Linked DNA regions of Defluviitalea raffinosedens. The protein of the gene in region 1 interacts with the protein of each later gene in a pairwise test. Links are inferred from orthologs where the notes say so. Each region holds a gene or a part of one and is shown in the gene's direction. Other genes may lie near its edges.

The links. The genes of interacting proteins can lie anywhere in the genome.
Region 2: the proteins of rlmB (region 1) and tsaE interact in binary tests that used the Escherichia coli proteins (3 or more experiments, as listed by UniProt). The link is inferred for Defluviitalea raffinosedens from one-to-one orthologs.

The regions. Positions count from the first base shown.
Region 1 is NZ_JAFBEP010000002.1:257,631-265,487, reverse strand. The notes cover bases 2,172-4,912. They hold rlmB (23S rRNA (guanosine(2251)-2'-O)-methyltransferase RlmB), read left to right. Parts: upstream 2,172-3,036; coding sequence 3,037-3,789; downstream 3,790-4,912. Other genes in these bases: JOD07_RS03160 (extracellular solute-binding protein), read left to right, coding at 4,080-4,912; JOD07_RS03170 (Sir2 family NAD-dependent protein deacetylase), read right to left, coding at 2,327-2,965; JOD07_RS03175 (putative polysaccharide biosynthesis protein), read left to right, coding at 2,172-2,330. Outside these bases: cysS (cysteine--tRNA ligase), read left to right, coding at 1-240; JOD07_RS03180 (Mini-ribonuclease 3), read left to right, coding at 257-706; more of JOD07_RS03175, read left to right, coding at 723-2,171; more of JOD07_RS03160, read left to right, coding at 4,913-5,510; JOD07_RS03155 (cache domain-containing sensor histidine kinase), read left to right, coding at 5,515-7,245; JOD07_RS03150 (response regulator), read left to right, coding at 7,266-7,857. UniProt on the Escherichia coli protein: Specifically methylates the ribose of guanosine 2251 in 23S rRNA.
Region 2 is NZ_JAFBEP010000016.1:51,861-58,187, forward strand. What follows is about bases 2,532-5,433. They hold tsaE (tRNA (adenosine(37)-N6)-threonylcarbamoyltransferase complex ATPase subunit type 1 TsaE), read left to right. Parts: upstream 2,532-3,719; coding sequence 3,720-4,148; downstream 4,149-5,433. Other genes in these bases: JOD07_RS11180 (GNAT family N-acetyltransferase), read left to right, coding at 2,532-2,708; JOD07_RS11185 (ECF transporter S component), read left to right, coding at 2,981-3,607; tsaB (tRNA (adenosine(37)-N6)-threonylcarbamoyltransferase complex dimerization subunit type 1 TsaB), read left to right, coding at 4,145-4,867; rimI (ribosomal protein S18-alanine N-acetyltransferase), read left to right, coding at 4,864-5,310. Also shown: JOD07_RS11175 (Tex family protein), read left to right, coding at 1-1,775; more of JOD07_RS11180, read left to right, coding at 1,791-2,531; JOD07_RS11205 (Lon protease family protein), read left to right, coding at 5,442-6,327. UniProt on the Escherichia coli protein: Required for the formation of a threonylcarbamoyl group on adenosine at position 37 (t(6)A37) in tRNAs that read codons beginning with adenine.

The DNA.
Region 1 (7,857 bases):
TCAAAAGCCTTTACTTCCGTAGTAAAAAAGAAGATAATAGAGCTAAGCAATATTTTAGGATTGCTTGAAAAACAAGAAAATGACTTGTTGGATGAAGAAATAGAAAAGCTCATTCAGGAAAGACAAGAAGCAAGAAAAGCAAAAAATTGGGCATTGGCGGATCAAATTCGTGATGCCTTAAAAGAAAAAGGAATTATTTTGGAAGATACCCCTCAGGGAGTAAGATGGAAAAGGCTATAATGAATGGAGATTGAAGATGGAAAACGACTCGAATATAATAAAATTTCTGGAAGATGAACATAAATCTATAGAAATAAAATGTGTCAAACCCAGGGAGTATTCCCCCCTGGTTTTGGCATATATTGGAGATGCTGTATTTGAATTAATTATCAGAACGGAGATTGTCTCAAAAGGCAATGCGCCTGTGAATAAACTCCACGAAGCAGTACGAGAGTATGTTAATGCCTCAGCTCAAGCCAACATGTATCATAGAATAAAAAACTATCTTACAGAAGAGGAAGAAGCGATCTTTAAAAGAGGCAGAAATGCAAAATCAAGCAGTGTTCCCAAAAACGCTGATTTATTGGATTATAAACATGCAACGGGGCTTGAAGCTCTTTGCGGCTATCTATATCTGGATGGACAAATCGACCGGCTGCGCTATTTAATAAATCTGGGAATGGAAGAACAAAAGGTCGAAGAATAGAGTTGGAGGTTACTACATGTCTGAGCATGCAAAAAAATTTGTTAAGGGGGCAATTATTCTTTCTATCGGAGGAATTATTGCAAAGATTTTAAGCGCATTTTTTAGGATACCATTGACACATTTGATTGGAGATACCGGACTAGGCTATTATCAAATGCCCTATCCCATTTATACGATGATGACCGCGATCTCCTATGTGGGCATTCCATCAGCTGTATCCAAAATCATATCCGGGAATTTGGTTCACAAAAAGTATTATGAAGCCCATAAAGTGTTTCAATATACACTTTTATTATTGATCATTCTGACCGGAGCAGTTTCACTGTTTATGTTTTTTGGAGCAGACTGGCTTATTTATACCCAGGGATGGGTGGAAGGTGCAAAGTATTCCTTGTGGGGACTTGCGTTTAGTCCGATTTTTATAGGGATCATGGGGGTATTTCGAGGATACTTTCAGGGAATGCAGGATATGATGCCAACGGCTACCTCTCAGATAGCAGAAAGTTTTTCAAGAACCATAATAGGGTTGGGCGCGGCATATCTTTTTATGAGACTTGGGTATGGCGTTGAAATTGCAGCCGGAGGAGCAGCTTTTGGAGGTGCAGCCGGCGGTATTATGGGATCGGTTATTCTTGCCATATTCTATTTAAAAAGAAGAAGGCAAATTTTAGAAAAGGTTAATCAATCAAAGGAAAATAGTAAGCAATTATCCTTCTTTAACGTATCAAAAGAAGTTATTGCAATTACATTCCCCATTTCTATAGGAGCATCCATTCTTTCGGTTATGAATTGGGTAGATTCTGCATCCGTTGTACGAAGACTGCTGGATGCTGGTGTACCAAGGCTTAAAGCGGTAGATTTATTTGGACAGATGGGGAAGGCATCTACTTTTATTAGCATTCCTTTAGCTTTGGGAATGGCGCTTATTGTAGGATTAGTTCCGGCCACTGCAGAAGCAGTAGAAAAAAAGGATCGAGAAGAACTTCATGATAAAATAGAGCTGGGGACAAGATTTGCACTTTTGCTTGGACTTCCTTCTGCAGCTGGATTATGCGTATTGGCGCAGCCAGCTATGAGTTTGATTTATGGAAAATACAATGAAGGAGCAGAAGTTCTGGCCGTCATGAGTCTCAGTTTGATTTTTGTTATGTTAGGACAAACATTGACAGGCATTCTTCAAGGCATGGGACATTTCTATGTACCAGTTGTTAATTTAGTTGCTGCAGCCGTAGGGAAAGGAATTATTAATTATTTTTTAGTTCCGGGATCTTTGGGAATCAATGGGGCAGCTATTGGAACAATTGTTGGGTATGGTATTTTTGCTGTTTTAAATTATTTGGCGGTTAGAAAATATGGAGAGTTTAAGTTGAAATTTGTTCATGTAATATTGAAGCCGACAATATCTGCTGCGGTTATGGCAGGCATTACTCTGGCTTTTTATAAGTTAATAAGTAGATTTATGGGAAACAGCATTTCCACATTGGCAGCTGTCTGCGTAGGAGTATTGGTATATGTTCTTATTCTTATTTTTACAGGGGCCATTGAAGAAGAAGATTTCAAGATGCTTCCAAAAGGAGACAAACTGGCGATTATCTTTAAAAAATTAAAACTTTTAAAGAATTAAAAGTTAAGCAGTTGGTCTGAATGTTCATTGATGATGATGGTATTTACATTTCGTTTGGCAGCAATAGATGGCAGCAGATTAGCAGGAAAAGCTTTGAGGCTGGTTCCGACGATCAGAACCAAATCGGCTTTTCTAAATTCCATGACGGCTTTTTCCCAATGGTGAATTTGTTCTTCATAAAGCACAATATCAGGCTTTAGAATACTAAGACACTCAGGACAGGTCGGAAGCTTTTGATCGTATGCTAGATGAAAGGGAAAATATTTCTTACAACTTTCACAGAAGAGAAAGTTAAGGTTTCCATGGATTTCTAGTACGTTTTTGCTTCCGGCCTTTTGATGTAGTCCGTCTATGTTTTGAGTAATGATTGAAACATTATATTTAGAAAGTGTATAATGGGCTGCATTCGGGCTACAATTTTTCCAGCGGAGAATTTCGCGATAAAAATCATAAAAAGTATGATGATTTTTCTCAAAAAAGGATCTTTCCATGATTTTTTTTATTGGAATGCCTCGATAATCCTTGGTAAGAGTAGGCAGGCTGCTGGCTACGCTTATGCCTGCTCCGGTTAACGCGACCGGATAAGTACTTTTTAAAATTTGTTCTTTGATATAGTGAGCATTGATGCTGGTCATAATAATACATCCTTTGCAGCAAAATAACTGAATACAGTATTTATTATGAGCAAAATGAAAGGAGTTTTTACATGAAAACATTTGAAGAAGATAATTTGCGCCTGGAGGGAAGAAATGCCGTATTAGAAGCACTAAAATCGGAAAGAGACATAGATAAAATTCTAATTCAGCAGGGGAATGTGGAAGGTTCTATTAAAAAAATTATTGCCGAAGCCAAAAACAGGGGAATTGTGGTGCAAACCGTTGCAAAGTCTAAATTGGATGAGCTGTCGGAAACCAAGAAGCATCAGGGAGTCATAGCTTTTGCATCTGCCCACAAGTATGCGGAAGTGGATGATATTCTTAAAAAAGCTGAAGAAAAAGGGGAAAAGCCTTTTATCATCATACTGGATGGTATTACAGATCCTCATAATTTGGGCGCTATTGTACGAACCGCCAATATTTCCGGTGCCCATGGTGTGATTATTCCAAAAAGGAGATCAGCGGGGCTCAGTGCCGTTGTTGCGAAAGCTTCAGCGGGGGCAATAGAATATGTACCAATTGCGAAGGTTACCAATATAGCTCGTACAATCGAAGATCTCAAAGAGAAAGGAATATGGATTGCCTGTGCTGACATGGATGGAGAGCCAATGTATCAGACAGATTTAAAAGGGGCAATTGCTCTGGTAATCGGAAATGAAGGAGAAGGTGTCAGCAGAATTGTAAAAGAAAAATGTGATTTTACAGTAAAAATCCCCATGTATGGGCAGATTACTTCATTAAATGCATCTGTAGCTGCCGGAATATTGATGTATGAGGTTGTACGGCAAAAGTATTTTGTGTAAAATGAATAGTAATATAAGAAAAAAGTATCAGTATATAGAGAATCGATAGGAAACAATTAATTCGTTTCTTAAAGGAGGTTCTCTTAAATGGTTTTCCAACTGAATGGTTTGATAACCCATTAAGCTTGACAGTTGGGGAGCTATTAATATGCTGATACTTTTTTTGTTATATTTGGATAAGTTTATATTGTGGAAATTATTTTGTAATATAGGGGCTATTTTATAAGGGGGGGGTTATTATAAAAAAAGTCGTACTTACAGTAACTATAATCGTATTTTTAGTGATCATAATGTATGATGTTTGTCAGCATAATAATGAAACTACAGAGACACTAGAGATAGAAATGGTTCCACAATATTTTGGCGAAAAAAACAGTATATACACTCCAGTGATGGCACCAAAGGATTTTGACTGGAGGCAATGCGAAGGAGTAGTATTGAATTTTTTAGTAGAAAACAATATCAACGCCAGTGTACTTATGAAAGAAGTTGAAAAATTTACTGAAGTGACAGGCATTCATGTAAATATCCGCAGTATGGATTTTGATACCTTGGTAGAACGAATGAATATGGAATTTATATCTAAGAGCTCTCAATATGAATTGCTTTATATAGATCCTTATCAATTTTTAACTCGGTTTAGCAGCCAATTAGAAGACTTAAACACTTTTGAAAATAATGTTAAGCTGCCACATCTTGTAGGAGGAATCGAAAGTTTTAACAAGAATTACGTGGATATTTGTTCTTATTTTATAGATAGGGATAAACTGTATGCAATTCCTTTTGATACAACTTCAATGATTTTTTATTACCGAAAAGATATTTTTGAAAAATATAAGAATGCTATGATTTCAGATTTGAATTACAATCCTGTTCCCGGAAGCACCAGTTTTACCTGGGAGAGATATATTGAAGTTGCCCAATGGATTGATCAAAATGTGCCTAAGTCAGAAATACAATACAGCAGTGTATCTATGTCAGCAGAACACAATTCAATATACTGTGAGTTTTCAAACATTATGAGTGCTTATGGAGCGGATTATTTTGCAGACCAGAATGTAAATACCTTAGGGAGGGACAATCCCTATCAACTTACAGTGAATACTCCTCAATTCAGAGAAGCCCTGTCGATTTATAAAAGATTTGTTTCATTATCTCCCATTGGAATAGAAGGAATCAACTGGAGTGAGTTAGCTGAGCTTTTTGCAGAGGGAAAAGTTGCTATGATGATCAACTGGGACGAAAATGCTGCGATTATGGAAAATGAATCTCTTTCCAAAGTTAAAGGAAAGGTTGGATACAGTATTTTACCTTATGGTGCTGTAAGAAGTGCCAATATATATGGCGGTTCAGGAATAGGAATCAATGCCAACATAAGTGAAGAAAAAAAATTAGCGGCCTGGCTGTTTATCGTATGGGCCACTTCTCCTCAAGTTCAAATGAAAGTGCTTTTGGATAAAGAGGGAGGCAATATGCCTTCCAGAAATGAATTATACAGATTAATTGAGGCATCCTATATGGCATACATAGACCATGCTTATGCTTCGATTTTTGCACAAAAGGAACGAAATGCGTATTATCGACCTAAATACCGAAATGTATATTCTTTTGAAAAAATTATGATAGACAATCTTTACAATATGATTAAAGATGATTTGACTCCGGAAGAGACGGCCCAGTTAATAGAGAAAGATTGGGAAAAATATAGTAAAAGGGATTAATAATATGAAAAAGATTAATAAAAAATACAGAAATAGTTTAAAAAATCAACTTTTGATTGCGACCATTACCTTTTCCATAGTGCCCTTTATCATATTTTCAGTTATTTTTTATTATGTATATAGTTTAATTATTAAACAATATACAGATACAGCCAGGCAATCGGTAAAGACAGCTGCTTCCAATATCGATTATGTATTGAATGATGTTGAGAAATTTTCTAACTCCATATTTTTGAATTACGAATCTTCAGAATTGATGAGAATAGGAAATAGGGCAGAACTAGAAAATAAATTAAGAAGTTATTTTTCATCCAGAGACGACATTGATGGAATTTATGTAATGATTCACGGAGAATTTTATTATGCCGGATCTGAAAAAAGGAATGGTGTTAATATTATTCCCAAAGCAGTGCTAAAAAACAGCAGTGGAGAAGTTGTTTGGCTGCCTACAAAAGAAAGGTATATTAAAGTTCTATCCAGTGTTATTAAGAGAAATTGCTTTTCTCTCAACAGAAAAATAGTAGATGTAAATTCTCTGGAAGAACTGGGATATATGACAATAGATCTGGACGAATGGGTGCTTAGAGAAATTTATAACGGGCTAGCTGAGGATGGAAGTCAAGTATTCATATGCACTGCTGATGGTCAAATGATTAGCCAATCTGGCAATATGGCAATGGATTATTTTTACATAAAGGCTATCATAGATAAAATTTTTATGGAAGGAAATCGCTCCTATGTAGAATATGAGGAAAATGGAGAAGACAAAGTAGCTATTTATTCCCCATGCAATAAAGGAAAGTGGATTTTAGTCAAGACGATTCTTAAGAGTGATTTGTATGCAGATATTCGAAAACTGCAAAAAGATGTTATGATCGCAGGTATTATATTTATTTTGATAACTACCGGCAGTGCCTATTATTTTTCAACAGCCATTACTAAGCCTATAAGAGACATTATCAAAAAAATGAAAGAAGTAGAAAAAGGAGATTTTTTAGTATATGTTGATGTAAAAGGAAATAATGAGTTTACTGAGTTAGGAGATAAGTTTAACCGCATGGTTTCTAAAATTAAAGGTTTAATGGAAGATGTCGTTAATTCAGAAAAGCAAAAGAATGAACTTGAATTAGAAGTTTTGCATGCGCAGATCAATCCCCATTTCTTGTATAACACTTTGAATACAATTCGCTGGATGGCCCAGATCAAAGGAGAATACAGTATTAGTAATGCCATCGTAGCGCTGGTAAAACTTCTTAGGGTCAGCATCAGTTTGGGTAAAAAAATGATCACTTTGGAGGAAGAAATAGAATATGTGAAAAACTATATCTTAATTCAAAGGTTGAGATTTAATCAAGATTTTCTTATAGAATATGAAATCGAGGACAAGTATCGTAAAGTTATGATTCCTAAGCTCATCCTGCAGCCAATTGTGGAGAATGCATTGATTTATTGCATAGATGATGAACGTGAGGAGAAATTGCATATAAAAATTTATACTTATCCTTATGAAGACGTTCTAAGAATTGTTGTGGAAGATAACGGTAAAGGTATTAGTCCCGAGATATTAGAGAACATATTTAAAGAAGAAAAGAATATAAACAAATTTAGTACGGTGGGGTTAAATAATGTAAATAACAGAATCAAATTGTACTATGGGGAGAGGTATGGATTATTGATTGATACAAAGGAGGGAATAGGAACGAAAGTTATTATAGAAATTCCTGAAGTATATTAATGTCTTTTGGGGGGACTAAAATGTATAAAGTGCTTATTGTTGATGATGAAATGATTGTTAGAATAGGGCTAAAATCTATGATAGATTGGAATGCCTACGAATTTGAAATTATTGGGGAATCGGGTAATGGAGAAGATGCTTTTAATAAATTTTTAACTTTAAAACCGGATTTGGTTATTACAGATATCAAAATGCCTAAAAAAGATGGATTATGGCTTACAAGAAAGATAAAAGAAACGAATAAAGATACTCAGGTAATAGTTTTAACTTGTTATGATGAATTCGATTATGCGAGGGAAGCTTTGAAGTTTCAGGCATCTGACTATATATTAAAGGCAGAGCTGGAAGAAGATGATCTGGTTGCCACGCTTAAAAGAATAAAAGAAAAATTAGACCGGGAAGGCAAAAAAGAAGAATCACATATACAAGTAGATATTAAAAAAGAAGAGTTAGCTCTTGGAAGGTTTTTAAGCATTGAAAAGTCAGAAGAAGATGTGATTAAGGATTTTTCAAATCTTAATATACCTATTGAAGGATGGAATTATTGCTGTTTCCAATTAGATTTTAGTATAAGTCTGCATGAAGGAGCATATTCTCAAGAGCAAATTAAAA
Region 2 (6,327 bases), on another replicon or contig:
CACAAATTTTATGGGATCAAGATTCCAATTTTAGCCCGGAGGAAATTGCTAGAGACTATATTAATCCTGAAAAAGAAGTATATACCATAGAAGATGCCCTGCAGGGGGCAATGGATATTTTGGCAGAATGGATTTCTGATGATGCCAGTTATCGCAAATATATTCGCCAGGAAACCTTTAGTAAAGGGTTATTGGTTACTAAAGCAAAAGACGAAGAATTAGAGTCTGTATATGAAATGTATTATGATTATAGTGAAGCAATAAAAAGCATTCCCGGCCATAGAATATTAGCCATCAACAGGGGAGAAAAAGAAAAAATCCTATCTGTCAAAATAGAAGCACCTGTTGAGCGGATAGGAGCTTACTTAGAAAAGCAAGTGATTAAGAATGATAAAAGTCCATTTTTGGATCTCATAAAAACTGTGATTGAAGATAGCTATAAAAGATTGATTGCTCCTGCTATAGAACGAGAGATCAGAAATGAATTAACAGAAAAAGCTGAAACAGGTGCCTTAGCTGTTTTTAAAAGTAATCTTTCTCAGCTTTTGATGCAGCCCCCTATTAAGAATAAAGTAGTTATGGGATGGGACCCTGCATTCCGCACAGGATGTAAAATTGCCGTTGTAGATGAAACAGGGAAAGTACTGGATACGACGGTAGTCTATCCGACTCCTCCGCAAAATAAAGTAGAAGAGGCAAAGAAAATATTAAAAGAGCTGATCAAAAAGTATAATGTGGATATTATTGCCATTGGAAACGGAACCGCCTCCAGGGAATCCGAAATGTTTGTTTCGGAACTGATTAAAGAGTTGGATCAGGAGGTGCATTATATTATCGTTAATGAGGCAGGGGCCTCTGTATATTCTGCTTCTCCTTTAGGTTCGGAAGAATTTCCTGAGTTTGATGTGGGCTTAAGAAGTGCGGCATCCATTGCCAGAAGACTTCAGGATCCTTTAGCAGAACTGGTTAAGATTGATCCAAAGTCTATTGGAGTGGGCCAATATCAGCATGATATGAACCAAAAAAGATTGGAAGAAGTCCTTGGTGGGGTTGTAGAAGATTGCGTAAACCGAGTTGGGGTAGATTTAAATACAGCTTCAGTATCCTTGCTTCAATATGTAGCAGGAATAAAAAATACCGTAGCAAAGAATATTGTAGAATATAGAGAAACCAATGGTAAATTTACAGCAAGGCAACAGCTCTTAAAAGTAAAGCAGTTAGGACCTAAAGTATTTGAGCAGTGTGCCGGATTTTTACGAATTCCCGAATCAGACAATGTATTGGACAGAACAGGGGTTCATCCGGAATCTTATAAAGTTGCAAAAGACTTGCTAAGATATCTGGGATACACAGAAAATGATATTTTGGAATTAAAAATAAAGAATATCAGAGCTCAGATCGAGGATATAAATATATTAGCCGGGGAATTGGAAGTAGGCGTGCCTACCCTTGAAGACATCATTAAAGAGTTGGAAAAGCCAGGGAGAGATCCAAGAGAAGATATGCCAAAGCCAATCCTTAGAAGCGATGTTCTTGAGCTTAATGATTTAAAGCCGGGCATGGTTTTAATGGGAACTGTACGCAACATTACAGATTTTGGAGCCTTTGTAGATATAGGCGTTCATCAGGACGGACTTGTTCATATCTCAGAAATGACAGAGAAGTTTATCAAGCATCCTTTGGAAGTAGTCAGTGTGGGAGATATTATTAAGGTATCTGTATTAAGTGTTGACATAAATAAGAAAAGAATAGCATTAACGATGAAAGGGATCTAAGGAAGGAGAAATAAAATGGAAGTTAGGTCGTTTAATGATGACTATCACGAGGTCGGCCAATTAGTATTAAATGCGCAGGTAAATAAGGAGACATATTTTTTCTATCCGGTTTATAAGACGGTAGAGGAAATGAAAAAAGATTGGGAGGGGAAAGAGCTTATCCTGATGGTTGCTGAAGAAGACAACCAGATCATAGGTTTTGGAGGCTTAGATTTAGTCCGAAAAGAAGGCAATCCCAATGCAGATTTGTATGGGATCCTTGTAAATCCGCTTTATCGAAGTCAAGGTGTGGGCAGTGCGCTAATGGAAGCTTTAATCCGTAAAGCGAAAGAAGTAGGTATTCGATCCATCTACGCTCAAATTGAGACCGATAATGAAGAAGGAATAGATTTTTTGATTAAGCATGGATTCGAGTATAAAAGAAGCTTCTTCAGAATGGAAATGAATGAGCCGATTTTTCAGGAAGTAAACTGTCCTGAAGGTATTGAAATCAGAAGATCAAAAGCAATAAAGGATAAAGCCCAGTTCTTGGAAACCTATGAAGAAATTTTTGGCAATCCCAAAGATGGAGAAAAGCAACTTGCAATTTTATCCGATCCGAATCATAGTCATGAGATTTTTCTGATGTACAGGGTGAGTAGAAGCACTGGAAAAGAAAAATTAATTGGATTTTGCGGCGTGGAAAGTATAGAAGAAGATGGTAAAATGAACCGTCGTATTGATACCTTGGGCGTTATTGATAAGTATGGAAGACGAGGAATGGGTAAAGTACTTTATATGACGGTATTAAATTACTATTGGTCTTTGCCTGATACGAGAAAGATTAGCATTACGCTAAAAAGCTCATCGGAAAATGTTAAAAAGTTTTATTTAAGTTGCGGCATGGAAGAAACGCAAAGTACAGAGACCTACAAATATGAACTAGAAGATTAAAATTTTATCATGTATGAAAGTTGACACATATAGAATCATATAGTATAATGAGTTCAAATTTAATAAGAAGATTCTTCAGGGCAGGGTGAAATTCCCGACCGGCGGTGATAGTCCGCGAGTGCGTTATGTACGCATTGATTTGGTGAAATTCCAAAACCGACAGTACAGTCTGGATGGGAGAAGAATGGCGTTATTACGCATTTCCAAGCAGTCCGAAGAATCCTCTGGCTGCTTTTTTTATTGCAGCCCATAAAATTTAAGGAGGAATGGAAATGGAAAGTATTCAAAGAGTAGCAGATCAAAAGAAAAGAGTGTTTGAAACAAGTAATTTAGTAAAGATGGGATTGTTATCCGCACTGGCATTTATCCTTATGAGACTTGACTTCCCTATACCTGGTTTTCCACCTTTTTTAAAAATGGATGTCAGTGATATCCCATCTGTTATAGGTGCGTTATCCATAGGGCCGGCGGCAGGAGTCATTGTTCAGTTGACCAAAGCATTTCTTTATATGGTATCAGGAAGCGATACAGGTTTTGTAGGGCCTTTAGCCAATTTTATTGTAGGAGCAGCCTATGTTCTGCCCCTTGGGCTTGTATATAAATATAAATCAAATTTAAAAGGTTTTATCATAGGATGTTTTGCAGGTACCATTACAATGGCAGCAATTGGAGGACTGATAAATTATTTTGTTATGATACCTTTTTATGCGATGATCTTTGGAATGAGCGTGGATGTAATCGTTTCTATGGGAACCAAAATTAATGCAGGCATCAATGATTTAAAGACTTTGGTTCTTTATTCTATAGTGCCTTTTAATCTTCTAAAAGCCAGCGGTATTTCTATTCTAAGCTATGGTGTGTATAAAGCACTATATCCCCTTTTTCACAGAAGTAAATAGTATAGAAGATGATAGAACGGTCATCCGTTCTTTTTTCTTGCATATTTTTATAAAAAATAATACAATTAAACATAATATATTAAGATAGTATAATATTGAAAGGAAAGAAATAATGGTTTATGAAAGCTATTCTGAAGAAGAAACCAAGCAATTAGGTATTAAGCTGGGCAGTTCATGTAAAAAGGGAGACATTTACTGTCTGATAGGAGACTTAGGAGTCGGGAAAACTGCTTTTGCCAAAGGGTTAGCAGAAGGGTTAAACATCTATGAACCCATTACAAGTCCTACCTTTACAGTTGTGAATGAATATGAAGGAAGAATTCCTTTGTATCATTTTGATGTATACAGAATTACCGATATAGATGAAATGGATGAAATAGGATATGAAGAATACTTCTTTGGTGACGGTGTATGCTTAATCGAATGGGCAGATATAATTGAAGACCTAATCCCGGATTCTGCTGTTTGGATTCATATAAAAAAAGATTTAAGCAAAGGTGAAAATTATAGAGCAATTACTATTTCGAATAAAAAGGAATGATTGAATTGAAAATATTAGCATTGGATTCATCAGGCAATGTCGCCTCTGTAGCTATTATAGAAGATGATCAATTATTAATAGAGCTTACAATGAACTACAAAAAAACTCATTCTCAAACCCTTTTGCCGATGATCGATTCCATTTGCAAAATGGTGAATCTGGATTTAGAATCCCTGGATTATATTGCTGCAGCCAGCGGGCCTGGTTCTTTTACAGGGCTTAGGATAGGGGTTGCTACTGCAAAGGGGTTAGCATATGCCCTTAATAAACCGATTATAGGAGTTCCGACCCTTGATGGGCTGGCATATAATATTACATATACCGACTATTTAATTTGTCCGATTATGGATGCAAGAAGGAATCAAGTGTATACAGCTTTTTATTTATGGGAAAAAGGCTTGTTAAAAAGACAGTCGGATTACTTAGCCATTGAAATTGATGAATGTGTAAAAAGAGCTAAGGAATATAATAAACCCCTTGTTTTTTTAGGAGATGGGGTACCGGTATACAAGGATAAGATAAAAGAAGCAATAGGTGATGGGGAATATTATTTTGCACCACAATCCTGCAATATGCAGAAGGCATCGTCCATTGGAAGTCTTGGAATGATTCTGGCTAAAGAAGGAAAAGCTCAGGATTCTATGGAGTTTGTGCCTTTTTATCTGCGAAAATCCCAGGCAGAAAGAGAATATGAAGAGAAGGCAAGAGGAAACCTATGATCAAAATTATTTCAATGAAAGAAGAACACATTCCCCAAATTTATGAAATTGAAAAAAGCTGTTTTACAATTCCCTGGTCTAAGGACGCCTTTGAAAAAGAATTGAAGGAAAATCCTTTGGCCTATTATATTGTGGCAGAATCCAAAGGCAATATATTAGGATATGCGGGAATGTGGAAGATCGCCGATGAAGGTCATATTACGAATATAGCAGTGCATCCTGATTTTCAGCATCAGGGCGTGGGAACCCTGTTAATGCAGGGCATTATTGAAGAGGCGCAAAGAAATCATTTCATAGGACTTACTCTGGAAGTGAGAGAAAGCAACATTAAGGCACAAAATTTATATAAAAAATTTGGTTTCGTCAATGAAGGAATCAGAAAAGGGTATTATCAGGATACAGGAGAAAATGCGGTGATCATGTGGAAATATTTTAAAGAATAGAACGTCTTCTAATTTTAGAAGGCGTTTTATTATAGGGAAGAAAATTGTCATACTACTAAAAACATTTTGATTTAAGAGAGGAAATCAATGCCCTTTATTGAATATAATAATATAGAGAAAGGAGTGGAAATATGAAGAAATTTCACGAATTATCCTATAGAGATTTGAAGAAGTTCATCGACCCCTCAGATTTTGATTTTAGAACCACCGACGAACTAGAGCCGATGGAAGGAATTATTGGTCAGGAAAGAGCGGTAAAAGCAATGGAATTCGGACTAAATATCAAAATGAGGGGCTATAATATTTATATGTCAGGCCCAACCGGCTCTGGTAAAACCACTTATGCAACATCCTGTGTCAGAGAAATTGCTAAGAATGAACCTGTTCCTTATGATTGGTGTTATGTATATAATTTTGCTAAACCAAGCAATCCTTTAGCACTTCGTTTTCCCCCTGGATTAGGAAAAGAATTTAGAGATGATATGGATGAGCTTATAGAGTTTTTACTTGAAGAAATTCCTAAAGCGTTTAATTCAGAAGAATATGAAAAAGAAAAAGCAGAAATTATAAAGCGTTATCAGACGAATAAAGACGAAATTGTTAAAAAGATGAAAGAAAGGGCAAAAGAGTTAGGCTTTGGCGTAAAGGTTACCAGTGCAGGCATATATTTTGTTCCCCTTATTAACGGAGAAGCAATAGATGAAAATGAATATGAGAATTTGAATGAAGAGATCAAAGAAAGATTTACAAAAGTGACAGAGGAGTTTCAGGATGAAGTATCAGATATCCTTAAAAGTTTAAGAGACTTGGAAAAGAAAGCAAAGCAGGAGATCGAAGATTTAGAATACAAGATAGGACTTTTTGCAGTAGGGCATCATATCAGTGCTTTAAAAGAAAAGTATAAAGAATTCGACAGAGTGAATAAATATTTAGAAGCTGTGCAGGAAGATATTCTAGAAAATATAGAGGAATTTTTAGAAAATGAGAGTGAAGAGGAAGATCAACTGGCTTCCATCC